DNA from 3 places in the Streptomyces sp. NPDC051104 genome. Region 1 is predicted to be linked to each of the others. Evidence: riboswitches for the same ligand, from Rfam matches in the RefSeq annotation. Region 1 holds a riboswitch; each other region holds the start of a gene.

Region 1 (9,561 bases):
CCGCGCGGGCTCGTCGGAGGTGACGTACCAGCGTCCCCCGGTGCGGGTCAGCCGCAGTGACCGGGCGGCGGTGACCGGCGCCCGGTCGTATCCCCTGACGCGGTAGCGCAGTTCGGCGTCGGCGGTGGCCCGGTCACCGGTCAGGTGAACGGCGGTGAGCCGGTACGACCAGGCGGCCAGCGGCACGGCGCGCAGGTTGTCGTACCCGGAGGCGCCTGCGGTGCGGGTCTGGGTCGCGAGGAACGCGGACCGGTCGCCCTCCAGGACCGCCGTCGCCCGCCGGTCGAGCAGCTGCCGCACGGCGGCCGTCCCGTTCTCGGCGGGGGCGGCGCCGCCGCAGCCGACGAGCCCGGCCAGCAGCAGGACACAGCACGCCACGATCCCCGACGCACGCCCACGATCAGCCACCGTCCGATCGTACGCGGCGCCCGCACGCCACTCGTGCGCCGGTTTCGGCCGCGGACCGGTGCCTTCAGGGCCTGGTGACCGAGGCGATCGGCATCATGCCGACCGGGTCGTAGCGCACCGCCGCCCCCGGGTGGGGTGCATGGATGACCTGGCCGTTGCCGACGTACATCGCCACATGGCTGGCGTCGGAGCGGTAGACCACCAGGTCCCCGGGCTGGGCCTGGGAGAGCGGCACCTGGCGGCCGGCGTACCGCTGCTCCTGCGAGGTGCGCGGCAGGCCGATGCCCGCCCGTGCGTACGCCCACTGCATGAGGCCCGAACAGTCGAAGCCTCCCGGCCCGTTGGCGCCCCACACATACGGGCGGCCGAGCGCGGAGCGGGCAGCGGTGACGGCGGCCGCCGCGCGGGAGTCGGGCGCCGCGGCCGGGGTGAGGCCGGGGACCTCGCCGGCGGAGCGGGAGGCCCGCTGGTAGACGGTGCGCTCCTCGGCCGGCAGGGAGTTCAGCAGCCGCTGCGCCGCGACGAGCTTCCGCTCCACGGCCTTCTTGTGCTGTGCGACCGCCTCGCGGCTCTTCTCCAACTGGGCTAGTTCACCGGCCACCACCGCGCGTTCCCGGGCCAACCGGCGCAGCGCTCCCTGGAGTTCCTTGAGCTGCCCGGCCTGGCGGGCGCCGATCCGGTCCAGCGCGGCCGCCTTGTCGAGGTACTCGCCGGGGTTGTCCGACAGCAGCAGCGCGAGGGGCGAGGCGAGTCCGCCGGAGCGGTACTGGGCCCCGGCGAGCGCACCGAGCGCGTCCCGCATGCTGTTGACGCGGTCCTGCTGCCGGGCGACGCGGTCCTGTGCCCGGCCGACGTCCCGGCGCAACGCGTCGGCGCGTTCCCCGGCCTTGTTGTACGCCTCGGTGGCCTGCTCCGCCTCCTGGTACAGCCGGTCCACCGTGGCCCGGGTGTCGCGTGGCGCGGCGTTCGCCGGTACGGCGCCCAGTGTCGCCGCGGCCGCCGCTGCGGCGGACAGTACGGCGGCTGCCCTCTTCAGGGCTCGATTGGACTCCGCGGCGCTGGCGCCCTGGCGCATGCCGGACGGTGCAAGGCGGCGATGGGACCCCACGACCGGTCGCTCTCCTTCCGCTGAGGAACCGCCCGCCGGGCGGCGGGGGAAACGCGGCAGACAGTAGCGGGGTGATCACCGCGGGTCCAAAGCCCTCGAGGGGCCGACAGAGCGACGCCCCGCCGCTGACGCAGGTCATCGGCGGGGCGTGGAGTCAGCGGGAGTCGCTGGAATTCGCTCGTTCGGGCGGTGTGGTGTCGTGCGGTTCGAGGAACCGGACAGCCGGGTCAGACTCGGACGCCGAACTGGAACGGCATGTCGCTCATCGACTCGTACCGCACGTAGGCGCCGGTGTGCGGCGCGTGCAGCACCGTGTGGTTGCCGGCGTAGAGGCCGACATGGTGGATGTCGCCGTAGAAGAAGACCAGGTCGCCGACCTGGAGGTCGCTGATGTTGTAGATGCGGGTGCCGATGTTGGCCTGCTCCTGCGAGGTGCGCGGTATGGAGACGCCGGCCTGGGCGTAGGCCCAGGAGGTCAGGCCGGAGCAGTCGAAGGAGTTGGGGCCGGAGGCACCGTAGACGTAGGGCGCTACGCCGACCTTGCTCTGGGCGGCGGAGAACGCGGCACCGGCGCGGCCGGAGCCGACGGAGACACTGAGGGCGGCGCGCTCACTGGCGCGGCTGGCTCTCTGCTGGTCGGCCTGGAGGGCGGCCCGCTGCTGGGCGGTGAGGCTGTTGAGGAGCTTCTGCGCGTCGGCGAGCCTGCTCTGGACTTCCGCCTTCTTCTTGCCGAGTTCGGTGCGGGCGGCGGCGAGGTCCTTGAGCTTGTCGGTGGCTTCCTGGCGCTCCTGGGCCAGCTCGCGCTGTTTCTCCTGGATCTTCTTCAGCGCCTCGACCTGCTGGCTGCTCAACTGGTCGAGGGTGGACGCCTTGTCGAGGTAGTCGTCCGGATTCGAGGAGAGGAAGAGCTGGAGGGAGGGGTCGATGCTGCCGGTGCGGTACTGGGCGCTGGCCATGGTGCCGATGCCGTCGCGCAGCTTGTTGAGCTCGTCCTGCCCCCGGGCGACCCTGTCCTGGAGGGTGGATATCTCCTTCTGGAGCTGCTGCTGCTTCTCCTTGGCCCCGTTGTACTGCTCGGTGGCCTTCTCCGCGTCCTGGTAGAGCTTGTCGACCTTGGACTTGACCTCGTCCACGCTCGGCTTGGCACTGGGCGCCGCGTTGGCGGCGTTCGCGCTGAACGCAACGGCGGCGGCAGCTGCGGTGGTCAGCACGGTCACACGTGCACGGCTCGGCTGCTTGGGTCGACGGTGGGACGCCACTGGAAGCAGGCTCCTTCTTCTGAGTGATCACCCGCTCGGAGGTTCGAGGCCAGACCCTAGTGACCTCATCGTGATGAATTCAAATCCTCACACCAAAAAACCCTGTCACGCAATGCATTCTTTGCACATGAGGCACAGGAAGTGACGCAGTCCTGACGCTACGTTGCGCGACGGTTCCGCCAATTCGGGCATTGGGCCTGTACGTTGCGGTTGGCGACGTAGGGGACCTCAGGTCCGATTTCAGCCGCGCGAGAGACGCTTCAGCAACACCGCCGAAGCCACCGGGCGCGCTCCCGCCCTCGCGACCCCGTCGGCCACCTCGCGGTCCGTGGAGGCCACGATGACGGGCCGGCCCGGCGGCTCCGCGCGCACCAGCTGGCGGATCAACTCGTCGGCGGTGACGCCCGGTTTGGAGAACAGCACCCGCACCCCGCGCGGCGGCGCGAGCAGCACCGGTGCGGCCAGTTCGGCCCCGTCGAAGACACAGGTGACCTCGGCGCCGGTCTGAGCGGCGAGTTGGGAGAGCTGACCGAGGAGCCTCAGGCGCTGCTTCTCCAGCGGCATCTGCGGATAGCCGGTCTTGGTGACGTTGTAGCCGTCGACGACCAGATGCACCTGGGGCAGTGCGAGCAACTGGTCGAGAATCGCGGGATCGTTCTCGGACAGCGCACGGGCGGCGATGTCCTTCGGGGTCATTCGTCCCGGTTCGACCGCGTCCACGGTCTCCGCCGGCCGTACGGAGACCGGTGGCAGCGCCAGTTCACGGCGCAGCCCCTGGGCCGCGTCGAGCAGGGTGTCGAGCAACAGCCGTACCCGCATGTCCTCGACGCTGCGCCCCTCGCGCGCCGCCCTGCGCGTGGCCTCCAGGGTGGCCTCCGCCTCGCCGAGGCGCGCCTTGAGCCGCCGGGTCTCGCTCTCGGCGGCGGAGAGCTGGGCCTGTCCTTCGGCGCGCACCGCCTCGATCTCGCCCTGGGCCTTGCGCAGGGCGGCCTCGCCGCGTCTGACGTCACTGAGGGCGGCTCGCAGTTTGCGGTGAAGCGAGTCGGCTTCCTTGCGCGCCGCGTCCAGCTCCGCCCGCAGCCGCTCGGTCTCGGTGCGGGTGTGCTCGCGCGCGGCCGCCAGCTCCGCGCGCAGCCGCTCCAGCTCGGCCCGGCTCTCCTCGTCGGCACGCTCGGCGTCGACGCGCTGGGCCTCCTCGCCGGCGGCGGTCACCAGCTTCACCCAGCCCGCCGGGCGCACTACATAGGCCGCGGCCGCCACGTCGAGCGGGTCCGCGGCCGGGGGCGGCGAGCCGGAGTCGAGGGCAGCGGTGAGCTCCGGCTGCGCCTCTCTGAGCTTCTCGGCGATGCGCTGCCGGAACAGCGCGTCCGTCTCCACGGCCGCCGCCATGGCGTTGCCGGCGAACTTGGCCCGGCGGGTCGGGGTGAACCGGCCGTACTGCCGCAGCTGTGCGGGCAGTTCGGCGAGGGTCAGCCCGCCGAAGCCGTCGGACACGATCTGCACGACCCGGCGGCGCACGCCGTCGGGCAGCGGGCGGTCGAGCACCTCAGCGGTGCCGTCGACCGGCTCCCCGCCTGTGGTCTCAGCCATCCCTCACCCCATACGCCCTGCGGGGCCGCCTCCCTCAGGAGCCGGCACCCGGCCTGTCCACGAGCTCCACCTGGTCGACCGCGTTGCACCAACGGCAACGGACCGACTCGATGGTCTCACTGACCACCTCGCGCTCCTCCACCTTCGGCTCCCCTGCCAGATCGAGGTGCATGTACTCGACGACCTTCGACGAGCGGGTCACGTCGAAACGGGTGAGGTTGCCGCAGAGCGTGCAGCGCCAGCGGGTCGTCTCCGTCGGCAGGGGAACCGTCATCGTGGGTGCTCTTCCTTCTTCCAGTCTCCGTGATGCGCCAGTTTCCCTGGAGCGTGTGGCTCGTAACCCTACGGCCTGGCGAGTACCCGCCGCCCGCCCGTTCCACGGCGGCGAGGCACTCTGTGCGGATCGGTCCGGTTACGCCATGCTCTATACCATGATCAGCACCTGGACCAGGACGGCCGTGGGAGCGCTGCGCGGACAGTCGGCGCCGGTGACGTACGGGCTGATCGTCCTGTGCTGCGCGCTCTTCGTCGTCGGACCGGCCGCGGGGCTGAGTCCGACCTACGGGACCGGGGACGCGCTGCTCGCCGCGCAGCGGGCCTACTTCGCCCGCTGGGGCGTGGTGCCGGTGGAGCTGTTCAGCGGGGCGCCGCGGGCGGCGCTCACGCCCGCGACCGCGCTGTTCGTGCACGGCAGCTGGGTGCATCTGCTGGGCAACATGCTCTTCCTCTACGTCTTCGGGGCCATGGCCGAGGAGCGGATGGGGCATGTGGAGTACGCCCTGTTCTACCTGGGCTGCGGCTGTCTGGCGCTGCTGGGGTACGCGGCCGCCAACGCCGCGTCGGCGCAGACGCTGGTCGGAGCGTCCGGGGCGATCTCCGCGGTCCTGGGTGCGTTCCTGTTCCTCTTCCCCAAGGCGCGGGTGACCAGTCTCTTCCCGTTCTTGTTCTTCCTGCCGCTGAGGTTCCCGGCCTGGGTGGTGCTGCCGTTCTGGGCGTCCCTGCAGTGGATGGCGGCAGGCCGGGCCGCCCAGGGGCCCGGCGTGGCGTATCTGGCCCACCTGGTGGGGTTCTCGCTGGGGTTCCTCTACGCGTGGGTGCGCTATACGCGTACCAGTAGGGTGAAACCACCAGCCGAGGCCCCCGAGGGAGAACAGCAGCCGTGATCACCGCGATCGTGCTCATCAAGACCAGCGTGGACCGGATCCCCGAGATCGCGGAGCGGATCGCCTCGCTGGATTCCGTCAGCGAGGTCTTCTCCGTCACGGGGACGTACGACCTGATCGCCATGGTGCGGGTGAAGGAGCACGAGGAGCTGGCGGACGTGATCCCCGGGCGGATCAGCAAGATCCCGGGAGTCGAGGCGACGGACACCCACGTGGCGTTCCGTACGTACTCCCAGCACGACCTGGAGGCGGCGTTCGCGATCGGGCTGGACTCCTGATCGGCCAGGGCCTGTCTGACAATTCCCGTCGTCCGCTCGAAGGGCGGCCCCCGCGGGCGGCGATCGGGGGGGCGCCCCCGCGCGAGCCGAGTGAAGCCGGTGCGAGCCGGGGGGAGCGTGCGATCGCAAGGCGCCCGAGCGCCCTCGATGGGGGTGCCCCCAGCGCCCTCGATGGGGGGCACCCTGCTCGAGCGATGCCGAGAGCTTGGGCGAGGAGCCACGCGGGCGTTTCGGCAACGCGGCCGGGGGTTCCCCTCTGGGGGAGTGCGTGCCAGACGCCGCGGGGCAGACGGGAATTGTCTGACAGGCCCTGACGCCGCCTCACCGGCCCCTGTGAGGACTCAGACCGCCGGGACGCAGCGGCCGTTCTCCGTGCGGTACTGCCACCGCGCGCCGTCGCTGACCAGTTCCTTCACGGCCTTGACGAAGCGCTCGACATGCTCGTCGGGGGTGCCGGCGCCGAAGCTCACCCGGATCGCGTTGAGGGACTTCTCCCCGGGCTCCGCCTCGGGGGCGCCGCATTCGCCCTGGGTCTGGGGGTCGCTGCCGAGCAGGGTGCGGACCAGCGGGTGGGCGCAGAACAGGCCGTCGCGGACGCCGATGCCGTACTCGGCGGAGAGAGCGGCGGCGAAGTGGGAGCTGTTCCAGCCCTCGACGACGAAGGAGATCACGCCGACGCGGGGGGCGTCGTCGCCGAAGAGGGAGAGGATCCTGACCTCGGGGACGTCGGCGAGACCCTCCCTGACGTTGCGGATCAGGTGCTGCTCGCGGGCGACCAGGGTGTCGAAGCCCGCCTCGGTGAGGGCCTTGCAGGCGGAGGCGATGGCGTAGGCGCCGATCACGTTCGGGGAGCCGGCTTCGTGACGGGCGGCCGTGTCGTGCCACTCCACGTCCACTCCTCCGTCCGTCCTGCGCGTGACCTTGCGGCTGGCGCCGCCGCCCGCGAGGTACGGCTGGGCCTGGCGCAGCCAGTCGGCGCGGCCGGCCAGGACGCCGGAGCCGAAGGGGGCGTAGAGCTTGTGGCCCGAGAAGGCGGCCCAGTCCACATCGAGGTCCTTGACGGACACCGGGTGGTGCGGGGCGAGCTGGGCGGCGTCCAGGACGATACGGGCGCCGTGCGCGTGGGCGGCCGCCGCCAGCTCCCGTACCGGCCACAGCTCGCCGGTGACGTTGGAGGCGCCGGTGACGCAGACCAGGGCCGGGCCGTAGGGGTCGCGGTCGGCGAGGGCGCGTTCCAGGGTCTCGACGGCCTGCCGGGGGCTGCTCGGGGCGTCGAGGTAGGTGACCCGGGCGTCCCGCCACGGCAGCAGGGAGGCGTGGTGCTCGGTCTCGAAGACGAAGACCTGGCAGTCGGCCGGGAGGGCGGCGGCGAGGAGGTTGAGCGAGTCGGTGGTGGAGCGGGTGAAGACCACCTGGTCGCTGTCGCGGCAGTCGAGGAACGCGGCGACCGTGCGGCGGGCGTTCTCGAACAGGTCGGTGGACAGCTGGGAGAGGTAGCCGGCGCCGCGGTGGACGCTGCCGTAGTAGGGCGCGTACGCCGCCACGTCGTCCCAGACGCGCTGCAGCGCGGGGGCGCTGGCCGCGTAGTCGAGCGCGGCGTAGGTGACGTCGCCGCCGGTGACGAGCGGGACGGTGACATCACGGCCCAGAACGGGCAGCGGGGCAGAGACGGCCTGGTCGGCGGCAAGGGTGGAGACGGACATGGGTGTACTCCCGTAGGGCAGGCGAGACTCACCGGTGCCGGAGGCGCGCACGGGCGCGGCGGTGTGCACGGCACGGAGAAGGTGAAAGGAAAAAAGGGGTGCGGAGGCGGGGCTCTGCGGCCCTAACGCATTCGCTTGCTCACGGAAGGCTCCCTCGAACGACCAGGACCCCTGGAAGACACGAGGGGTCCGCGCTTGCCGCAGACCTCGCTGCCTGCGACCTGGTCTTCACCCGGGGCACCCCGCCACGGACGGAGGGTTGCCGGACAGCCGGCCGGGGCCGAATGACTGTCGCTCATGACCTGATGTGAAAATTACGGCAGGTGATCACCTGCTCGCAACTTCTGTCCGTATACCGGGACGGGCGGACCCGTCCCGGTGCGTCATCGAACGAGGTGGTGCTTCGAGCGCCTCCCCCAGCGCATGCCGAACAGGACGAGGCTCGCCAGGAACACCACTATGCCGATGATCAGGAGGTAGAACAGCCCCTTCGCGACCGCGCCGATGATGCCGAGGGCGACCGCCGCGAGGATCAGGAACAGGAAGACCGCCATGGTGACCACTTCTTTCGGCCCGGGGGTCAGCGGCGCGCGAGGCGGCGTCCGCCGTCGGCACCGGGCTCATAGGCCCTGTCGTAGTGTTTGAAGATCTCTTCTTCCCGCTCGACCGGCAGGACGTCGTCCACGCCGATGGACGGCGCCTTGCGCACTCGCCCTTTGGAGTGCGCCACCTGGACGTACCCGGGTCCCACGGTCGCCTCGTCCAGGGGGACGAAGACGAGCCTGTGCCGGGTCGGCACTCCGGTGCGAACGGTGACCATGGCCGGCGTATCGGTGGTGGTGTCGACGTAGACCGCCTCAAGGGAGCCGATCTTGCGGCCCTTGGCGTCGATCACGTCCCGGTTGCGCCACTCGCGGATATCGGCTGAATGGATCATGCCCAGCCTCCTTGCGGCCCGCGGGGAGAGCTGCCACTTACTCACTTTACTCCAGCCAGCCTGACCTGGCCTTTTCCGCGGGCGCGCTCGGCGTCAGGCGTTGCTGGCGGCCACCCACCGCTCCAGGGCACGCTTGGCCGCGCCCGAGTCGATCGACTCGGCGGCCTTGGCCATGCCGGTGCGGATCTGGTCGGCCAGCGGGCCATCGCCCGGCTCCAGCGCCACCAGCGCCGCAGCCGAGTTCAGCAGGACGGCGTCCCGTACCGGGCCCGTCTCCCCGTCGAGGAGGCGGCGGGCGACCTCGGCGTTGTGGGACGGGTCGCCGCCGCGCAGGGCCTCCACCGGGACCAGTTCGATACCGGCGTCCCGCGGGTCGAAGGTCTCCTCGGTGACCTTGCCGTCGCGGACGATCCAGACGTGGGAGGTGGCAGTGGTCGTCAGCTCGTCGAGGCCGTCGTCGCCGCGGAACACCAGGGAGGAGTTGCCGCGCTCGGCGAGTACCCCGGCGATCATCGGCGCCAGGCGCGGGTCTGCGACGCCGACCGCCTGGGCCTTCACCTTCGCCGGGTTGGTCAGCGGGCCGAGGGCGTTGAAGACCGTCCGGATACCCAGCTGACCGCGCGCGGCGGCGACATGGCGCAGCGCGGGGTGGAACTTCACCGCGAAACAGAAGGTGATGCCCGCCTCCTCCGCGACCTGCGCGACCCGCTGGGGCGTCAGGTCGAGGTTGACGCCCAGCTTCTCCAGGACGTCCGACGAGCCCGACGCCGACGAGGCCGCGCGGTTGCCGTGCTTGACGACCTTCGCGCCCGTGCCGGCCACCACCAGCGCCGACATCGTGGAGATGTTCACCGTCTTCGCGCCGTCGCCGCCCGTGCCGACGATGTCGACCGTGCGGCCCGACACCTCGATCACGTTGGCGTGCTCGTACATCGCCCGGACCACACCGGTGATCTCCTCGACGGTCTCGCCCTTGGCCCGCAGCGCCACCACGAACCCGGCGATCTGCGCGTCCGTGGCCTCGCCCCGCATGATGCGGTCCATCGCCCAGGCCGTGTCGTCCGCGCTCTGGTCGCGGCCCTCGAGGAGCCCGTTCAGCACCTGGGGCCAGGAAC
Region 2 (9,561 bases), on a different contig from region 1:
ACCTGTTGCCGGCGCACCTCGCGGGCCAGATCCTCGGCCTCCGCGTCCGTGTCGCCGAGGACGAAGGTCGCGGCGGGCAGGATGAGCAACTGGTCGTGTCCCCGCCCGTACTTGGCCAGACGGCCCTTGACGTCCGCGTAGAAGGCCTGGCCCGCCTCCAGGGTGGCGTGCCGGCTGAAGATGGCGTCGGCACTGGAGGCGGCGAACTCGCGGCCCTCCTCGGAGTCGCCCGCCTGGAAGACGACCGGGCGGCCCTGCGGGCTGCGCGGGACGTTGAACCGGCCGTGGATGTCGAAGTGCTTTCCCCGGTGGACGAAGGCGCCGGCCTTGGCGTCCCGCAGGAAGGTGCCGGTGGCCTGGTCGGCGAGGATCTCGCCGCCGTGCCAGGAGTCGAAGAGTTCGTTCGCGGTGGCCAGGAACTCCTTCGCCCGGGAGTAGCGCTCCTCCTGCGGCAGGAAGCCGCCGCGGCGGAAGTTCTCGCCGGTGAAGGCATCCCAGGAGGTGACGACGTTCCACGCCGATCGTCCGCCGGAGAGGTGGTCGAGGCTGGCGAACTGGCGGGCCACCTCATAGGGCTCGTTGAAGGTGGAGTTGATGGTGCCGGTCAGGCCGAGCCGGTCGGTGACGGCGGCCAGGGCGGCGAGCACGGTGAAGGTGTCGGGGCGGCCCACGACGTCCAGGTCGTAGATCTTCCCGCCCTGTTCGCGCAGGCGCAGGCCCTCGGCGAGGAACAGGAAGTCGAACTTGGCCCGTTCGGCGGTGCGCGCGAAGTGCACGAAGGAGCTGAACTCGATGTGGCTGCCGGCCTTCGGGTCGCTCCACACGGTGGTGTTGTTGACGCCCGGGAAGTGGGCGGCCAGATGGATCTGCTTCAGCGGCTTGCTCATGGTCTGCGGGTCCCTCCGGCTCAGGCGGTGACGGCTGTGGAGTAGCGGTTGGCGGGGCGGGCGAGCCCCAGCAGTCCGCGCAGGGTGTCGGACTCGTAGGCGCGGCGGAAGACGTCACGGCGCTGGAGCTCGGGGACCAGGCCGCGGGTGATGGCGGGGAGGTCCTGGCCGGTGACAGCGGGGCGCAGCCGGAAGCCGGTCAGTCCTCCGTACCGCAACTCCTCCAGGAGATCGGCCAGTTGAGCTGGGGTGCCGGTGAAGACGCGGGCGTCGCTGGTGTACTCGTGTCCGGCGAGATCCTCCAGGCGCTCCTTGCGGGCCGTGGCCCTGGCCGGGTCGTCGTCCAGGAAGACCACGAGGTCGCCGAAGACGTGCAGCGGCTCCCCGGCCCGGCCCGCCGTCTCCTGCTCGGCGCGGATCTCGGCGACGATCGCCCGGGCCTGGTCCGCGTCGTGCGGGGTGACGTAGCCGATGTCGGCCTGGCGGGCCACCAGCCGGTAGGGGACGGTCTGGTGGGCGAGAGCGGTGACGATCGGCTGGCCCTGCGGCGGTCGGGGCGTGATGGACGGGCCCTTGACGCTGAAGAACCTGCCCTCGAAGTCGATGTAGTGCAGCTTGTCCCGGTCGATGAAGCGGCCGGTGGCGACGTCCCGGATCTCCGCGTCGTCCTCCCAGCTGTCCCACAGGCGCCGGACGACCTCGACGTAGTCGGCGGTCTCGTCGAAGAGGTCGGTCACGACGCCCAGGGCGGCCGGGCTGTCGTAGGCGTCGATCCTCGGGATCGTGCGGCGGCCGAAGTGCGCGGCCTCGTTCGGACGTGCGGTGATCTGTACGCGCAGGCCCGCACGGCCCGTGCTCACGTAGTCCAGAGTGGCGATCGCCTTGGAGATGTGGAACGGCTCCGTGTGGGTGGCCACCACGGTCGGCACCAGCCCTATGTGCCGGGTCAGTGGCGCGACACGGGAGGCGATGAGCACGGCGTCCAGGCGTCCGCGTACCTGGTCGGTGCGCTCGTCCGGGTCGAGGAAGTGGGAGGACTGGGGTCCGAGCCCGTCTTCGATGGTCACGAAGTCGAGCAGACCGCCTTCGGCCTCGGTGACCAGGTCGGCCCAGTAGCCGGCCGTGAACAGGTCCCGGGGCCGGGCCACGGGCTCGCGCCAGGAGGCGGGATGCCAGCCGGTGCCGTCCAGGGCGACGGCAAGGTGCAGGTGGGAAGGGGAAGTCGAGGACACGAGTGGGTGCCTTCCTGAAGTCCGTACGAGATGGCCGGCCGGCGCCGGCGGGCGCGGCGGAGGGCGGGCGCGGCGGAGGGCGGGCGCGGCGAGGTGGGGGCCCCGGCCGAAGGCTGGGGACGGTCAGGAGCAACAGAGCGCGCCGGCCACGCGCAGCAGATCGATGTGGGCCCGGGAGTGCAGAAGCGGACGGCGGGACGGGTTCAGGACGCGGGCGTGCACGGTACGGGTCACGTCCTGCACCTCCGTCCGTACGGCCGTCGTGGCGCGCAGCTCGTCGTCAACGACAACAGCCCGGCTCCGCCGTCTGTTCCGCACTCCGGGAATCCCTTCGGTCAGGAGTTGTCGAGCGGCAGCCCGGGCGGGTTGACCTCGGACTTGGCGACGGCCTCGTTGGACAGGTTCCAGGCGGCCAGCCACTTGGCGTACTGGCCGGTCTTGATCAGGTGGTTGATGGCGTCGGCGAGCGGCTTCGCGAGCCCGCTGTCCTTCTTCGCGGTCGCCGCGATCAGCCCCTGCAGGGACTCGCCGGCGCCGGAGAACTCGCCCGCGTTGCGGGTCGCCTGGGGCGTGTTCGCGACCTGCCTGATGTGGTAGGCGATACCGGGGTTGGGGCCGAAGTACGCGTCGATCTTGCCGCTGGACAGCGCCAGATAGGTGCCGTTGCGGTCCGGGTAGTACTTGACGGTGAGCTTCTTGCCCTCCTTGGCCAGCTTCGCCTTCCACTCCAGGAGGATCTTCTCCTGGTTGGTGCCCGAGCCGACCGAGACGGTCCTGCCCTCGAGGTTCTCGTAGTTGCCGTCGAAGTTCCAGGTGCTCGTCCTCGGCACCTCGAAGGCCAGGTTGTCCTGCCGGTAGGAGGCGAACTCGTACTTCTTCTTGCGCTCCTCGGTGTCGGTGACGTTGGAGAAGGCCACATCGACCTTGCCGCTGTCGATGCCGACGAACAGGTTCTCCCAGGTGAAGTTCTTCAGCTCGGGCTTGAGGCCGAGGACCGCGGCCACCAGGCGGCCGAAGTCGGGTTCGGCGCCGGTGAGGGTCTTCTGGTCGCTGCCCACGTACGCCAGCGGTGCGAAGCCGGAGGGCAGGGCGCCGATGCCGATCTCCAGCTTGCCGCTCTTGCGGATGGCGGCGGGCAGTTCGGCGTTGAGGGACTTCACCTCGGACACCTCGAGGGCGGTCTGCGTGGCGGCGCCGTTGGAGAGCTGCCCCACGGTGACCGTGCCGGAGGATGCGCTGTCCGTGTTGGTGGCGGTGTCGCTCCTGCCCCCGCACGCGGCGAGTCCGGCGGCGAGGGAGGCGACGGCGGTGCCTGCGGTGAGACCGCGCAGGAGTCGGGTGCGGAGACTGAGGGTGGGCATGGCTGTCCTTGTCCGGTGAGCGGTGGCGGTGGTGGCGTGGGGGGAGGTTTTGGAGAGGAACGCGGAACCGGCGGGTTCAGAGCACCTTGCTCAGGAAGTCCCGGGTCCGCTCGTGCCGCGGGTTGTCGAGGACCTCGGCGGGCGGCCCCTGTTCGACGATCCGGCCGTCGTCCATGAAGATCACCCGGTCGGCGCATTCGCGGGCGAAGCCGATCTCGTGGGTGACGATGACCAGCGTGGTGCCGCCGCCGGCCAGGTCCTTGATGACGGCCAGCACCTCGCCGACGAGTTCGGGGTCGAGGGCCGAAGTGGGTTCGTCGAAGAGGATGACGCCGGGCCGCAGGGCGAGCGCGCGGGCGATGGCGACGCGCTGCTGCTGGCCGCCCGAGAGCTGCCGCGGGTAGGCGCCGGTCTTGTCGGCGAGTCCGACCCGGCCGAGCAGGTCGAGGGCGACGTCCCGGGCCTCCGGCTTGGTCAGCTTGCCGGTCGCCACCGGCGCCGCTGTCACGTTCTCCAGCACGGTCAGGTGCGGGAAGAGGTTGAAGTTCTGGAAGACGAATCCGATGCGGCTGCGCTGGCCCAGGATGACCCGCTCGCTCAGCTCCTTGAGGTGGTCTCCGTGCCGGCGCACGCCGATGGGCTCGCCGCCGACGCTGACATAGCCACGGTCGGGCTTCTCCAGGTGGTTGATCACCCGCAGCAGGGTGGACTTGCCGGAGCCGGACGGGCCGAGGATCACGGTCACCTCGCCCGGCCGTACGGTCAACTCCACGCCGCGCAGCACCTGGTGGGCGCCGAACGCCTTGTGCACGTCGTGCACCTGGATGGCGGCGGGGCGGGTCTGAAGCGTGTCGGTGGTCATACGGCGGCCTCCCTGCGCGCACGGGCCCGCAGATCGGCGAGACCGGTGCGGAGCTTCTGCAACGGGGTCGGCGGCAGCGCGCGGGTGGCGCCGCGGGCGTAGTACCGCTCGACGTAGAACTGGACGACGGACACGAGGCTCGTCAGGATCAGGTACCAGACGGTGACGACCAGCAGCAGCGGCACGATGTCGCCGGGGTAGGTGCTGCCCATGGCCTGCGCGGAGCCGAACAGGTCGAGCAGCGACACGTAGAACACGAGTGACGTGCTCTTGACCAGGCCGATCAGCTGGTTGACGTAGTTCGGGGTGATGGACCTGAGGGCCTGCGGGAAGACGATCCGCCGGAACTGGTGGCCCTTCGGCAGGCCGAGCGCGGCGGCCGCCTCGTGCTGGCCCTGGTCGACCGAGAGGATGCCGCCGCGGACCACCTCCGCCGCGTACGCCGCCTCGTTCAGGCTCAGTCCGACGACGGCGACGACCATATCGGTGGCGAGCTTGGACTCGTCGAAGCTGAAGAAGGCCGGGCCGAAGGGCACGCCGACGCTCAGCGTCTTGTACAGGGCGCTGAAGTTGTAGAGGAGGATCAGCACCACGATCAGCGGTGTGGAGCGCAGCGCCCACACGTACGTCCAGCTGACCGCGCGCAGGACCGGGCTCTTCGACAGCCGGGCCAGTGCGAGCACGATTCCGCCGAGCAGGCCCAACACGGCGCTGAGCGCGGTGACTTCGAGCGTGATGAGCAGCCCGTCGAGGATGGTGGGGCGCAGGAACCAGTAGGCGAAGCGGTCCCACTGGTAGAACGGGTTGGAGACCAGGCCGTGGACGAACTGGGCGACGAGGACCAGCACGACCGCCGTGGCGATCCAGCGGCCCGGCCGGCGCAGGGGCAGTACCCGCTGGGCCGCGGGGGGCTTGGCCGCGGTGTCTGCGCCAGGCGGCGCCGGGGCGAGCGACACGGCGGCTCCGGGGGGTTCACTCATGACAGGCTCCAGCGGAGTCGAACGCCCGGGCGGCGCGCCACGGCACCGCCTGGCGGCACGGGCCGCGGCGTGACGAGGCTGGTGAAGCGCAGTGCACCGGGGACGGGACGGAACGAGGGCACACCGCGGCGGCGGTGCGCGTCAGGGATTCAGAACGCCGTCAGCCGTGACAGCGGGCAGAGCCCGGGGTGGTACACAGTGCGCTGTTGACGCGGAGCAGGTCGACTGAACGGTTGGCGCACAGCAGGACGCAGCCACGGAGCCGCACTGCGGCTGTCCTCGAGGCTGCGTACATCACTGTCTCCGTCGTTCTTCCGGCCCGGGGGGCCACGCGCTTACCGAAACGTCATCCGGTCGGGTCGTCACCTGGGGCACCCCACCGCGGTGCGAGGGTTGCCGGTCAGCCAGCCAGGGCTTGTCGCTGACGCTCATGACCTTTCTGGCCGTAAGTCAATACAGGCGCCGCAAGCGATGTCAACGTGCGTCCGGCAGGTGATACGTGCTCGGCGGCGCCGTCCTGCCCCTCAACCGGTGCGGGTGGCGGCGTCGTTGGGGACGTGGGAGGCCCAGTCCAGGATCTGCACCGCGGCGCCCGCGGCCTCGAGTCCCCGACAGTGCGCGTGGTGCCGTCGGGCGATGCCGGCGTGGTCGAGGTGCGGACCGAAGGCGGGGTGGGCGGCCAGCCGGCGGGCGTACGCCCACAGGTGCGGGTGGTCGGCGATGCGGTGCACCGCGGCGGCGTCCAGGTGCCAGCGGTGCACGGTGTCGAGCTGCACCAGGCTGACCCACAACTCCACGTCCGCTGCGGTGAGTTGGTCGCCGAGCAGGTACTCCTGCCGGGCGAGCCGTCCCTCCAGTGACCGCAGGGTGCACAGCAGCGAGGTGAGCGCGGCGTCCCGTTGCTCCGGGTCGGCGTCGACGCGTCCGGCGCGCTGGGCGGCCGCGTCGATGCCCTGCTCGCACAGCCGCCGGACACCCTCGATCTCGGCGTCCGCACCCTGCGGATACAGCGCGGGGTGGTCCGTGCCGAAGTGCCGCGCCAGGTCGCGCACGATGTCCGGAGCGTGGGTGCTGACGATCCGGCCCGACCAGTCGTCGCTGAGCACCGGTGCCAGGGCGGCTCCGGGGTAGCGGTGGGCACTGGCCTCGTACAGCGGACGCAGCGCGGAGTACTCGCCGCCAGGGCCGTCGGGCACCGGGGGCAGCAGCGTGACGGGACAGACGTCCACGAGGCCGAGCAGGCTGTGCGTGATGGCTATCCGCAGACAGTGCGGACACGCCAGCGACAGGTGGAGACGGTAGCGGCGCGGCACGGCGTAGTGGCCGCTGCGCGCGTCGCAGCCGATCCGGCCGCGGAAGGCGGGGACCGGCTGTGCGGACGGGAGTGCGGTCAGGGCATGGGCGGACATGTCTCTCCCGGGGTTCTGGGACGCGAGGGTATGGAGGTGGTGGCCCACGGGCAGGCGGCGCTCCCCGGCGCGAACGGCGCGGGGTGGCGGCGGCGCGGCGTGGCTCCGCCGGTTTCAGCGCCGGTGGCTGCTCGCGCTGCAGACGCGCAGCAGATCGATGTGACGGCGGGAGGTCAGCAGGAGGGACTGCCGGCGCGTGCGATGAACACGGCTGATGACCGGCCTCAGGCGCCCCATGTTTCCCTACCTGTCCACTAGGAAATCCCACCGGCAGTGTCGATCCGGCCTCGGGCCGCGTCAAGAGGGTGGTCGAGGAGTGAGCGCGACGCTTCGACTGGTGGCTCCCTCGACTGGAGGCAGCCGGTTCGTCCAACTTGCTGACATATGGACCCCTTTCGGCAGGGCCTGCCGAGCGATGTGGCGCGAGCGCGCAAAGCTCCCTTCGGATTCGGGAAATACCCCCGGACCGCTCGAACTAAGGAGCACCTACATGAGTCCTGAAGGCAGGGCCCCTTCGCCGCTCGGGCCGCTGGCGCGCGACAGGTACAAGAGGGCCAGCAAGTTCGCCTCGCTCGCACTGGTGGTGGCGGCCGGTCTGGTCACCCCGACCGTGGCCGCCGCACGTAGCCACACCCCGCACACGACCGCGGCGCACGGCGGCGACTGCGAGCACCGCGCGGGCCTCCCCGGTGGCGACCACGACAAGGACAAGTGTCCCAAGCCCAGGCCCACGTACCCTACGGCTTCGCCCACGGAAACCAAGCCGCCCTCGGGCTGCTTCGACATCGACTCGGTCGTCCATGGGGACACCAAGTACATCTCGGTGGTATGCAACGGGCAGGTGTACGTCCTGACAGTCGCCGAGACGGGTACGGACGCGGGACACGCTGTCAGTGGCTGGCTGCCGGTGGGAGGCCCGAACAACGTCATCGACGCCACGCTGGCAGAGAGAGATGCTGTCGTGTACGTCTCCGTGCTGACCGCGAATGGACAGGTGCAGGAGGGCACTTGCACCACGGCCTCGGGCCAGCAGGGCCCGGGCCGACCGATCAACGTACCGTGCACCTTCGTGACGGATTTCCCCACGCCTCCGGCCTCTTGATCAGTCGGCCCGTGTAGCGACTCCCGGTCGCGTGGCATCAGCCGCACCGGGCAGCACCGCACAACGCAGCCGCCCCTCCCCCACCGAGAGGGGCGGCTCCGCGTTTCCGAACCTCTACGGCAACGCCTGCACCAGAAGATCCAAAACAATGGCAAAGGGGCCTGTGGAATCAGCAGTTCCTCATGTCATCGTGCGTGCCATGAGCACTGAGCACGTCCTTGATGACCGGTCCGACACCCACGCCCATGCACGCATACGCCGGACGGCGAACAAGGTGCCGGAAGTCACCGTCTACTTCTGGATCATCAAGGTTCTGACCACGGGAATGGGCGAGACCGCCTCCGACTACCTGGCCCGCCTGCTCGGCCCGATCCCCGCGGTCGGCCTCGGCGCCCTCGCCCTGCTCGGGTCCCTGGTCCTGCAGTTCGCGGTTCGCCGGTACGTGGCCTGGGTCTACTGGACCGCCATCGTCATGGTCAGCGTGTTCGGCACGATGGCCGCCGACGTCCTGCACGTGGGTCTCGGCGTGCCCTACACGCTCTCGACACCGCTGTTCCTGGTGGCGCTGGGCGCCGTCTTCGCCCTGTGGTACGCGAGCGAGCGGACCCTGTCCATCCACAGCATCTCCACCCGGCGCCGCGAGACGTTCTACTGGGCGGCCGTGCTCACCACGTTCGCGCTCGGCACGGCCGCGGGCGACCTGAGCGCCACGATCGGCCTCGGCTACCTGGGGTCCGTCGTCCTGTACGCCGTGGCGATCTGTGTGCCGGCGGTCGCCCACCGCGGGGGACTGCTGGGCGCGGTGGCCGCGTTCTGGTCCGCGTACGTCGTCACCCGCCCCCTCGGTGCGTCGATCGCCGACTGGATGGCCTTGCCCCACAGCCGTGGCGGACTGGGCTGGGGCCTGGGGCCGGTCACCCTGTCGTGGACGGTCGCGATCCTCGGCTTCGTGGCCTATCTGGCGGTCTCGCGGCGCGATGTGCGAAGCGACTCGGTCGCCGTGTGACACACCACGGCACGGGACCGGGCGGGTGACTCCTGCATGGTGGCGACGAGCGCGTCGACGACCTTCTGCACGGTGTCCTTGTGCGAGTTCACCCAGTCGGTGCGGGCGAGCACACTGGCCGCGGGATAGGCACCGCCCATCGCCGTCGTGGTGGCCAGGTCGATCGCGGAGGTACCGACGCCCTTCTTCTGGATCGCGGCGACCGCCGGCTGCGTCGTCATGACCCAGTCGACCTTGCCGTTCTGCAGCGCGGCGATGGCGGTGGAGCCGGCGCCGACCCCGATCCGGTGGAACTCGCTGGTCTTGACGCCCTTCTTGGCGCGCCCAGGAACTGGGTGAGGGTGTCGGTGCCCGAACCCAGATCGGTGACGTCTCGTTCCCCGACCGTCGCTTTCCGGTCCGGTTCCCCGACATTTTCTGTCCCGTCCCGTTCCCCGGCCGTCGCCATCCCGTCACCGACCTGATTTCGCCGGTGCGGGAAAGCGGACCGAGCGGCGGCCGACCACATGCCGTCGGTGTGACTTGCGTCTGACCTGGTGAGACACGCGGCCGATGCCGGGGTGTTGACCGTACGATCGGGCAATGCCTGACACGACCGAAACCACGCCCGGCTGGCTGACTCCCGACGAGCTCGAGTTGGCGCGAGCCCGCATGCCGATCCTGTACGTGGAAGCCGTGCCCGTGCGCGTCGACGACAGCGGTGAAGTCACCAGCATCGGACT
Region 3 (9,561 bases), on a different contig from region 1:
GTCCGCCGTGAACGTGCCGAACACGAGCGGGATGTCGAGACCGTGGCAGGCGCGCAGGACGCCTCCGCTGCCCGGCGCGGGCCAGGTCAGTTCGTACGCGTACGCACGGCCGCCCCCGGCCACCTGTGCCTCGGCCAGGTGCAGGGTGGGCATGCGGAAGAGCCAGTCGGACTGGATCCGTTCGTACAGCTCGTCGGGCGTGGCGTCGGGGAACGCGGCGCGGTAGGCGGCCTCGCCGTCCGGGCCCGGAGCGAACAGGCGCAGGGCTCCCGTCACCTGCTCGTCGGTGATCCGGCCGAGCATGCCGCCGAGGACCAGGAAGAGCTGGTACTCCTCCCGGTTGTGCCCGGTGATCAGCTCGACGTCCCGGCCCGCACCGTCCGCCAGCGCCCGCCAGGGTGTGGTGGGCAGCACCTCGCCGTCGACGACCGGCGAGAAGGGGGTCACCGTGGGCGCGACCTGCCCCCAGCGGTCCTGGTACTGGAGCATCTTCGCGCTCAGCGCCTGGCCCGCGTCGGTCAGTCGGCGCGGGTCCACGGTCGACAGGTCGGCGGCCGTGGGGCGCAGGCCCGCCTCCGCGGCGATGGCGGTCGCGAGGTCACGGGCCAGTTCGTCGGAGAAGTACGTGCCCGGCACGCTCTGGGCGATCGCCCGCCGGAACAGCCCGGCCGCATGGGGCACGGCCAGCAGCGCGGCGACGGAGCCGGCACCCGCCGACTCGCCGAAGACGGTGACCTGCTCCGGGTCGCCGCCGAAGGCCTCGATGTTGTCCCGCACCCACTCCAGGGCCGCGACCTGGTCCAGCAGACCGCGGTTGGCGGGGGCGCCCTCGATGCGGGCGAAGCCCTCGATGCCGACGCGGTAGTTGAAGGTGACGACGACGAGGTCGCCGTCGCGGGCGATGTGCCGGGCGTCGTAGCCGGGGCTGCCCGCGTGGCCGAGTTTGTAGGCGCCGCCGTAGATCCACACCATCACGGGGCGGCGGGCGGCCGGATCGGGGTCGGGCGTCCAGACGTTGACGGTCAGCCAGTCGTCGCCGAGGGACCTGTCCGGGAAGCCGGTTCGGCCCGGGATCCCGAGCTCCTGCGGGGGCGGCGGCCCGAACGCGTACGCCTCCCGTGTGCCCTCCCAGGCCCGTACCGGGCGGGGAGCCCGGAAGCGCCCCTCCCCCACCGGCGGCTCGGCGAACGGTATGCCGCGGAACACCGCGAGCCCGTCCTCCCGGCGCCCGCGCACCGCGCCGGCCGCGGTGCGCACCACGGGCCCGGTCTCGTCGTCGGCGGTCGGCGTGCGGGATTCGGCTGTCGTCATCGTGTGACCTCCAACTTGTCGCCGGTACGGCCCCTCGTCCGGGTGCCGCTGGAACACGTGGTGCACGGACGGCCGGGCGGCCGCACAGCCCGCGGGAGCGGGGCCGCGACCGCCCGACCTGACGATCAGTTGGACTCTACGCCTTGGCCTCGGAGACCTCCGCGTGCCCGGCCGGACCGTCGGCCGCGGGCGGCGTCTGCCCGGCGGCCGGACGCCGGCGCGGGATGAAGGAGGCGACGGCGCCCGCGAGCAAGGTGGCGGTGACGGCCCAGGCGGTGTCCGACGACGAGGCGTGCAGCAGCTCGGGGACGATCGGGATGACCAGGGTCTGCATCAGCGAGACGACGATGCCGGCGAAGGCCAGGACGGCCACGATGGCGTTCGGCCTCGGCGGCGTGTTGGCCCCCATGCGGCGGAGCCGCACATGAGTGCGGCCCCTCGCCCCCGAAGGGCGAGGGGCCGCACTCCCCGTTCGTCAGTGCAGGGTCGTCAGCGCCCCGTCCGTCAGTGCAGGGTCTTCAGCGCCGCCGCGTCATACGCACCCAGCTCGTCGAAGCGGCCCTGGAGGACCTTCTTCGCCCACTTCGGGTCCTGGAGCAGCGCCCTACCCACCGCCACCAGGTCGAACTCCTCCGACTCCAGCCGGTCCAGAAGGTTGTCGAGGGTCTTGACCGGGGCGCCCTCGCCCTGGAACGCGCGGAGGAAGTCGCCGTCCAGGCCCACCGAACCGACCGTGATCGTCGGCTTGCCGGTGAGCTTCTTCGTCCAGCCCGCGAGGTTGAGGTCGGAGCCCTCGAACTCGGGCAGCCAGTAGCGGCGCGTGGAGGCGTGGAAGGCGTCCACGCCCGCCGCCGCGAGCGGGGTGAGGATCGCCTCCAGCTCTTCGGGGGTCTCGGCGAGCCGGGCGGCGTAGTCCTGCTGCTTCCACTGCGAGTAGCGGAAGAGCACGGGGAAGTCGGGGGACACCCGCTCGCGGACCGCCGCGACGATCTCGGCCGCGAACTTGGTGCGAGCCACCGGGTCGCCGCCGTACGCGTCCGTGCGGCGGTTGGTGCCCGCCCACAGGAACTGGTCGACGAGGTAGCCGTGGGCGCCGTGGATCTCCACGCCGTCGAAGCCGATGCGCTCGGCGTCCGCGGCGGCCTGGGCGAACGCGTCGGTGACGTCGTCCAGGTCCTGCTGGGTCATCGCCCTGCCCGTCGGCTCGGCGCCCGCGGTGACCAGGCCGGACGGTCCGACGGCGGGGGCGTCCGAGAAGGGGGGCTCGCCCTGCTTGCGGACCATGCCGATGTGCCACAGCTGCGGGACGATCGTGCCCCCGGCGGCGTGCACGTCCTCGGCGACCTTGGCCCAGCCCGCGAGCTGCTCGTCGCCGTGGAAGCGCGGGACGCGGTCGCTCTGGCCGGCCGACTCGTGGCCGACGTAGGTGCCCTCGGTGACGATCAGCCCCACGCCGGCGGCGGCGCGGCGCGCGTAGTAGGAGCGCACGTCCTCGCCGGGGATGCCGCCCGGGGAGAACATGCGGGTCATCGGCGCCATCACGATCCGGTTCGGGACGGTGAGGCCACCCAGCGCGATCGGGCGGGACAGGATCTGGGCCGCGCGGGAGGCGGGCGTGGTGACGGTCACGTGAGGGGCTCCTCGGGAGGGATCGCTGTGTTAACCGACTGGTATGTGCGCGCGCATTGTTGCAGCTTCTGAAGCAACGGCCTATGGGCCGGCCCACATTCCCGGCCGGGCGGAACGCCCGCGTGATCCCGGACACGCCCGAGGGCGGCACCCCCTGCCACAGACAGGGAGTGCCGCCCTCGTACGGAAGGACTGGTACCGATCCTCGGAAGGATCAGAAGTCCATGTCACCGCCCGGCATGCCGCCACCGGCGGGCGCGGCGGCCTTCTCCGGCTTGTCGGCGATGACGGCCTCGGTGGTGAGGAACAGCGCGGCGATGGAGGCGGCGTTCTGCAGCGCGGAACGGGTCACCTTCGCCGGGTCGATGATGCCCTCGGCGATCATGTCCACGTACTCACCGGTCGCGGCGTTCAGGCCGTGGCCCGGGGTGAGGTTGCGGACCTTCTCCACCACGACGCCGCCCTCGAGGCCGGCGTTGACGGCGATCTGGGTCAGCGGGGCGGTCAGGGCCTTGCGGACGATCTCGGCGCCGACGGCCTCGTCACCTTCGAGGTCCAGCTTCTCGAAGGAGTTCTGCGCCGCCTGGACCAGGGCCACGCCACCACCGGCGACGATGCCCTCCTCGACGGCCGCCTTCGCGTTGCGGACGGCGTCCTCGATGCGGTGCTTGCGCTCCTTCAGCTCCACCTCGGTGGCGGCACCGGCCTTGATGACGGCCACGCCGCCGGCCAGCTTCGCCAGGCGCTCCTGCAGCTTCTCGCGGTCGTAGTCGGAGTCGCTGTTCTCGATCTCGGCGCGGATCTGGTTGACCCGGCCCTGCACCTGGTCGGCGGAGCCGGCACCGTCGACGATCGTGGTCTCGTCCTTGGTGATGACGACCTTGCGGGCGCGGCCCAGGAGGTCCAGGGTCGCGTTGTCCAGCTTGAGGCCGACCTCCTCGGAGATGACCTCGCCGCCCGTGAGGATGGCGATGTCGCCGAGCATGGCCTTGCGGCGGTCGCCGAAGCCCGGGGCCTTGACGGCGACGGACTTGAAGGTGCCGCGGATCTTGTTGACGACCAGGGTCGACAGGGCCTCGCCCTCGACGTCCTCGGCGATGATCAGCAGCGGCTTGCCGGACTGCATGACCTTCTCGAGGAGCGGGAGCAGGTCCTTGACGGAGCTGATCTTGGAGTTGGCGATCAGGATGTACGGGTCGTCGAGGACGGCCTCCATACGCTCCATGTCGGTGGCGAAGTACGCCGAGATGTAGCCCTTGTCGAAGCGCATGCCCTCGGTGAGCTCGAGCTCCAGACCGAAGGTCTGCGACTCCTCGACGGTGATGACGCCTTCCTTGCCGACCTTGTCCATCGCCTCGGCGATGAGCTCGCCGATCTGGGTGTCGGCGGCGGAGATGGAGGCCGTGGAGGCGATCTGCTCCTTGGTCTCGACGTCCTTGGCCTGCTCGAGCAGCGAGGCGGAGACGGCCTCGACGGCCTTCTCGATGCCGCGCTTGAGGGCCATCGGGTTGGCGCCGGCGGCCACGTTGCGCAGGCCCTCCTTGACCAGGGCCTGGGCGAGGACGGTCGCGGTGGTCGTACCGTCACCGGCGACGTCGTCCGTCTTCTTGGCGACTTCCTTGACCAGCTCGGCGCCGATCTTCTCGTACGGGTCCTCGAGCTCGATCTCCTTGGCGATGGAGACACCGTCGTTGGTGATCGTGGGGGCGCCCCACTTCTTCTCGAGGACGACGTTCCGGCCCTTGGGGCCGAGGGTCACCTTGACGGCGTCCGCGAGCTGGTTCATGCCGCGCTCGAGGCCGCGCCGCGCCTCCTCGTCGAACGCGATGATCTTGGCCATGTGAAGTGGTCCCTCCAGGACTGGGGGTGATTCCTTCGGACCGCGCCCGCGCCCGCGACGGACGGCCCGGCCGGAGGTTCCTTGCCCCACCCGGCCCGCGGCCTCACCGACCCGGTCCATCTGTTGTCACTCTCACCTTCAGAGTGCTAACGCCAATGATTAGCACTCGCCCCGTCCGAGTGCAAGGCGCGCCCGCGGAGCGGGCTCGTTGAGGGGTGGTGGTCGGGTGACGGGCGGGCGCAAACGGCTCCCGGGACCAGAGGGTGAACTCGGGAGCATGATCCGCAGGTGGACGCCGCTGCGCGCCCCCTGGAGAGCCGGTGGCCGGACACGACCGAGGGGCCCGTACCCCGGACGGGATACGAGCCCCTCGACACGTCGAACAGTTCAGCGTCGGCGCGTAACTTCAGCCGGCCAGGCGAACCATGTCCGCCTGCGGCCCCTTCTGACCCTGCGAGATCTCGAACTCGACCCGCTGGCCCTCCTCAAGGGTGCGGTAGCCGTCCATCTGGATCGCGCTGTAGTGGACGAAGACGTCCGCACCACCGTCGACCGCGATGAAGCCGTACCCCTTCTCCGCGTTGAACCACTTGACGGTGCCCTGAGCCATGCCTAACTCCCCTATTACTGGCCCTTGCACAGATCCACACTTCGCGGATCCGGGTCAGACCTCGCCCCCAACGGTTGGGGGCGTGCGCCGGAACGCGTCGACCGCGGCTGAATGTATCTGTCCAACTGCCGTCTGCAACAGGTCAATCGGACGAGAATTCGGGGCCCGACCGGTCGGGAATGTACGGAGAATTCACCCGAATTCAGGGCAAGTCGGGCCGGGCAAAGGGAATGAATGGCGCAAAAGCCCTGCACAGTTTGGCTGCTTCTTGTCGGGCGCGCGGCAGGTGATCGCGGACCCGGAAGGGGAGTCCGGGAGCGCGTTCCCCAACTGTACCCCGCTCAACCATGCAGAATTGCCCCCTCCGTTTCTCTCACGGAGAGGGCAATTCGATGAACTCGGTTACATGCGTTACCGAGGGTAAGGATCGCGCGTCCGAACGACCGTCAGCCGCCCGCGACCGCCGGGATGATGGAGACGCCCGCGCCCTCCGGGGTGGCGGTCTGAAGACCCTGCTCGAAGCGGACGTCGTCGTCGTTCACGTAGACGTTGACGAAGCGGCGCAGCTTGCCCTGGTCGTCCAGGACGCGGGCGGCGATGCCGGTGTGGTTCTTCTCCAGGTCGGCGATGACCTCGGCGAGGGTCGCGCCCTCGGCGGTGACCTCGGCCTGCCCGCCCGTGTAGGTGCGCAGGATGGTGGGGATGCGGACGGTGACGCTCATCGGGGGATGACCTCCGGTCGGGGTACGGCTGGTGGGTTGTGGCGGGCGGAGGTCAGACGAGACCGGCCTCACGGAAGGACTCGAGGGTAGGACGGATCGTCGCGGTCAGCCCCGTGTCGGCCACCGCGTCCAGCGTCTTCAGACCGTCCCCGGTGTTGAGGACGACCGTCGTCTTCGCCGGGTCGAGGACGCCGTTCTCGATGAGCTTGCGCGTGACGCCGACGGTCACGCCACCCGCCGTCTCGGCGAAGATGCCCTCGGTGCGCGCCAGCAGCTTGATGGCGTCGACGATCTGCTCGTCCGTCACGTCCTCCACGGCGCCACCCGTGCGGCGGGCGATGTCCAGGACGTACGGGCCGTCGGCCGGGTTTCCGATCGCCAGCGACTTGGCGATCGTGTCCGGCTTCTGCGGCCGTACGACGTCGTGGCCCGCCTTGTACGCCGTCGACACCGGCGAGCAGCCCTCGGCCTGCGCGCCGAAGATCTTGTACGGCTTGTCCTCGACGAGCCCCAGCTTGATCAGCTCCTGCAGACCCTTGTCGATCTTCGTCAGCTGCGAGCCCGAGGCGATCGGCACCACGATCTGGTCCGGCAGCTCCCAGCCGAGCTGCTCGGCGATCTCGTACGCCAGGGTCTTGGAGCCCTCCGCGTAGTACGGCCGCAGGTTGACGTTGACGAAGCCCCAGCCCTCGCCCGCCGGGTCGCCGATCAGCTCGGAGCAGAAGCGGTTCACGTCGTCGTAGTTGCCCTCGATGCCGACGAGCTCGCCGCCGTAGATCGCGGCCATGACGACCTTGCCCTGCTCCAGGTCGTGCGGGATGAACACGCAGGAGCGGAAGCCGGCGCGGGCCGCCGCGGCGCCGACCGCGCCCGCGAGGTTGCCGGTGGAGGAGCAGGACAGGGTGGTGAAGCCGAAGACGCGCGCCGCCTCGAGGGCCTGGGCGACCACGCGGTCCTTGAAGGAGTGCGTCGGGTTACCGGAGTCGTCCTTCACATACAACCCGCCGGTGACGCCCAGCTCGCGCGCCAGGTTGTCGGCCTTGACGAGCTTGGTCCAGCCCGGGTTGAGGTTCGGCTTGTCGGCGACGTCCGCCGGGACCGGCAGCAGCGGCGCATAGCGCCAGATGTTCGCGGGGCCCGCCTCGATGCGCTTCCGCAGCTCCTCGGTGTCGTAGCCCGAGAAGTCGTAGGCGACCTCCAGCGGGCCGAAACACTCCTCGCAGGCGAAGACCGGGCCGAGCGGCACCCGGTGGCCGCACTCGCGGCAGGACAGGGCCGCGGCGGGGCCGAGGTCCACGGAATCGGTGGTGCTTGCAACTGTCTGCACAGCCATGTCAGGCGAGGCCCTTTCTCCTCATCTTCCTCACGACGCATCTCGCCGTGAGACGGAATTGGCACCTTCCCGAGCCGGGAGCCTCGCCTGCTAGGACGAGAACCGACTGGAGGGTTGCCGGGGCTTCACCGGGCCGTGTCCCTCTGCCCCTCTGGATGAGCTGTATGCGGTTGTTTCGCCGGCGCGGGCCAGGGTGGGCCCCGACATGCGATGGTCACCGGCGTTGTTCAAGACTGTAACCGACGGCCGGGAGAGTTGAGATAGTCGTCCGAACCGCGAGATGGATCACAAGAGAGACCGTTCGACCGTCCCCGACTCACCCCCCACCCCGTACGAACGTGAGGAGCCGCAGACTGTGCTGGAAGAAGTCGAGCGCTGGCTGAGCACCCGCTCCTGGTCCGTCACCGATCGCCCGCTCCACCAGATCATGGCCGCGAAACGAGCCTCGGGCTCCTCGGTCAGCGTCGTGCTGCCCGCGCTCAACGAGCAGGAGACGGTCGGCGAGATCGTCTACGTCATCCGCCACGACCTCGTGCGGCAGGTTCCGCTGGTCGACGAGATCGTCGTCGTCGACTCCGGCTCCACCGACCGCACGTCCCAGGTCGCCGCCGCGGCCGGCGCCAGGGTGGTGCACCGCGACACGATCCTGCCGCGCATACCGGCCGTGCCGGGCAAGGGCGAGGTGCTGTGGCGCTCCCTGCTCGTCACCGGCGGGGACATCGTCTGCTTCGTCGACGCGGACCTGAAGGAGTTCTCCTCGGACTTCGTGACCGGGATCGTGGGCCCGCTGCTCACCGACCCGGACGTGGACCTGGTGAAGGCGATGTACGACCGTCCGCTCGGCACCGAGTCGGATTCGCTCGCCTACGGCACTGAGTCGGATCCGCTCGCCTCCGGCACCGAGTCGGATTCGCTCGCCTACGACAAGACGGCGGGACAGGGCGGCCGCGTCACGGAACTGATGGCGCGCCCGCTGCTCAACATGCACTGGCCGCTGCTCGCCGGATTCGTCCAGCCGCTCGGCGGCGAGTACGCGGCCCGCCGCTCCCTGCTGGAACGGCTCCCCTTCCCGGTCGGGTACGGCGTCGAGCTCGGCATGCTGGTGGACGCGCTGCACCTGGTGGGCCTGGACGCGCTGGCCCAGGTCGACGTCGGCGTGCGCAAGCACCGCCACCAGGACGGCCAGGCGCTCGGCCGCATGGCCGCCGCGATCTACCGCACGGCCCAGCTCCGCCTGGCCCGCGGTCATCTGGTCCGCCCGGCCCTCACGCAGTTCGAACGGGTCGAGGGCGGCTTCGAGCCCCGGACGTACTCGGTGGACACGGAGGAGAGGCCGCCGATGGCGGAGATCGCCGAGTACATGGAACGAAAGGTGGCCTGAACCGTGCGCAGCCGGATGCCCGGACGTGGCGGACACGGTTCCGCATACGGCCGAACCGTACGTTTGAGCGTATTCGCCTCGGGCTAGGTTTCGTGGCATGGCTTCCACGCAGCATGCGCACGGCGCCCGCATCCTCGTCGCCTCCAACCGCGGCCCCGTCTCGTACGCGCTGGACGAGTCCGGGCAGCTCACCGCCAAACGCGGCGGAGGCGGCCTGGTGTCGGGCCTGTCGGCGATCGGCCCCGACGCGGGCGCGGTCTGGGTGTGCGCGGCCCTGAACGACGGCGACCGCGAGGCCGTACGCCGCACGGGCGGCGCACTGGATCCGGCCGACACCGGCGGCCGGCGGGTCCGGATGCTCGACATCGACGCGACGGTGTTCTCCGAGGCGTACAACGGCATCGCGAACTCGGTGCTGTGGTTCGTCCACCACATGCTGTACCAGACGCCGCTCGAGCCGGTCTTCGGCAGGGAGTTCCGGCACGCGTGGGCGTCGTACGAGACCTACAATCGCGCGTTCGCCGAGGCGCTGGCCGAGGAGGCGGCCGAGGGGGCGGCGGTCGTGGTGCAGGACTACCACCTGACGCTGGTCCCGGGGATGCTGCGGCAGTTGCGGCCGGACCTGCGGATCGGTCACTTCTCGCACACGCCGTGGGCACCGGTGGACTATTTCCGGATGCTTCCGGACGACATCGCCGGTCAGGTGCTGCGCGGCATGCTGGGCGCCGACCGGCT

Evidence for each region. Region 1 has a riboswitch for S-adenosylmethionine ahead of AB0N14_RS28555 (aminotransferase class V-fold PLP-dependent enzyme). Riboswitches for the same ligand answer to the same signal wherever they lie in the genome.
Region 2: it holds a riboswitch for S-adenosylmethionine, as region 1 does, so the genes downstream of both, AB0N14_RS13040 (amino acid ABC transporter permease) here and AB0N14_RS28555 (aminotransferase class V-fold PLP-dependent enzyme) in region 1, are expected to answer to the same signal.
Region 3: it holds a riboswitch for S-adenosylmethionine, as region 1 does, so the genes downstream of both, thrC (threonine synthase) here and AB0N14_RS28555 (aminotransferase class V-fold PLP-dependent enzyme) in region 1, are expected to answer to the same signal.

The regions. Positions count from the first base shown of each region.
Region 1 covers NZ_JBFBBS010000027.1:56,424-65,984, reverse strand. Annotated here, with positions in the region: gene AB0N14_RS28590 (hypothetical protein) at 1-408, opposite strand, end outside; gene AB0N14_RS28585 (NlpC/P60 family protein) at 473-1,516, opposite strand; gene AB0N14_RS28580 (NlpC/P60 family protein) at 1,744-2,775, opposite strand; gene AB0N14_RS28575 (NYN domain-containing protein) at 3,016-4,365, opposite strand; gene AB0N14_RS28570 (hypothetical protein) at 4,400-4,639, opposite strand; gene AB0N14_RS28565 (rhomboid family intramembrane serine protease) at 4,797-5,528, shown strand; gene AB0N14_RS28560 (Lrp/AsnC ligand binding domain-containing protein) at 5,525-5,806, shown strand; gene AB0N14_RS28555 (aminotransferase class V-fold PLP-dependent enzyme) at 6,148-7,509, opposite strand; SAM riboswitch class IV at 7,696-7,812, opposite strand; gene AB0N14_RS28550 (hypothetical protein) at 7,893-8,063, opposite strand; gene AB0N14_RS28545 (PRC-barrel domain-containing protein) at 8,090-8,446, opposite strand; gene trpD (anthranilate phosphoribosyltransferase) at 8,540-9,561, opposite strand, start outside.
Region 2 covers NZ_JBFBBS010000007.1:77,127-86,687, forward strand. Annotated here, with positions in the region: gene AB0N14_RS13015 (NtaA/DmoA family FMN-dependent monooxygenase) at 1-887, opposite strand, end outside; gene AB0N14_RS13020 (LLM class flavin-dependent oxidoreductase) at 908-2,119, opposite strand; gene AB0N14_RS13025 (putative leader peptide) at 2,243-2,437, opposite strand; gene AB0N14_RS13030 (transporter substrate-binding domain-containing protein) at 2,455-3,480, opposite strand; gene AB0N14_RS13035 (amino acid ABC transporter ATP-binding protein) at 3,557-4,342, opposite strand; gene AB0N14_RS13040 (amino acid ABC transporter permease) at 4,339-5,322, opposite strand; SAM riboswitch class IV at 5,649-5,758, opposite strand; gene AB0N14_RS13045 (glutathione S-transferase C-terminal domain-containing protein) at 5,847-6,731, opposite strand; gene AB0N14_RS13050 (hypothetical protein) at 7,222-7,833, shown strand; gene AB0N14_RS13055 (hypothetical protein) at 8,033-8,839, shown strand; gene AB0N14_RS13060 (hypothetical protein) at 8,788-9,060, opposite strand; gene AB0N14_RS13065 (NUDIX hydrolase family protein) at 9,422-9,561, shown strand, end outside.
Region 3 covers NZ_JBFBBS010000014.1:19,820-29,380, forward strand. Annotated here, with positions in the region: gene AB0N14_RS20685 (carboxylesterase family protein) at 1-1,311, opposite strand, end outside; partial or broken gene AB0N14_RS20690 (MFS transporter) at 1,541-1,720, opposite strand; gene AB0N14_RS20695 (NADH:flavin oxidoreductase) at 1,816-2,940, opposite strand; gene groL (chaperonin GroEL) at 3,155-4,780, opposite strand; gene AB0N14_RS20705 (cold-shock protein) at 5,187-5,390, opposite strand; gene AB0N14_RS20710 (MoaD/ThiS family protein) at 5,837-6,112, opposite strand; gene thrC (threonine synthase) at 6,165-7,445, opposite strand; SAM riboswitch class I at 7,464-7,607, opposite strand; gene AB0N14_RS20720 (glucosyl-3-phosphoglycerate synthase) at 7,801-8,826, shown strand; gene AB0N14_RS20725 (trehalose-6-phosphate synthase) at 8,924-9,561, shown strand, end outside.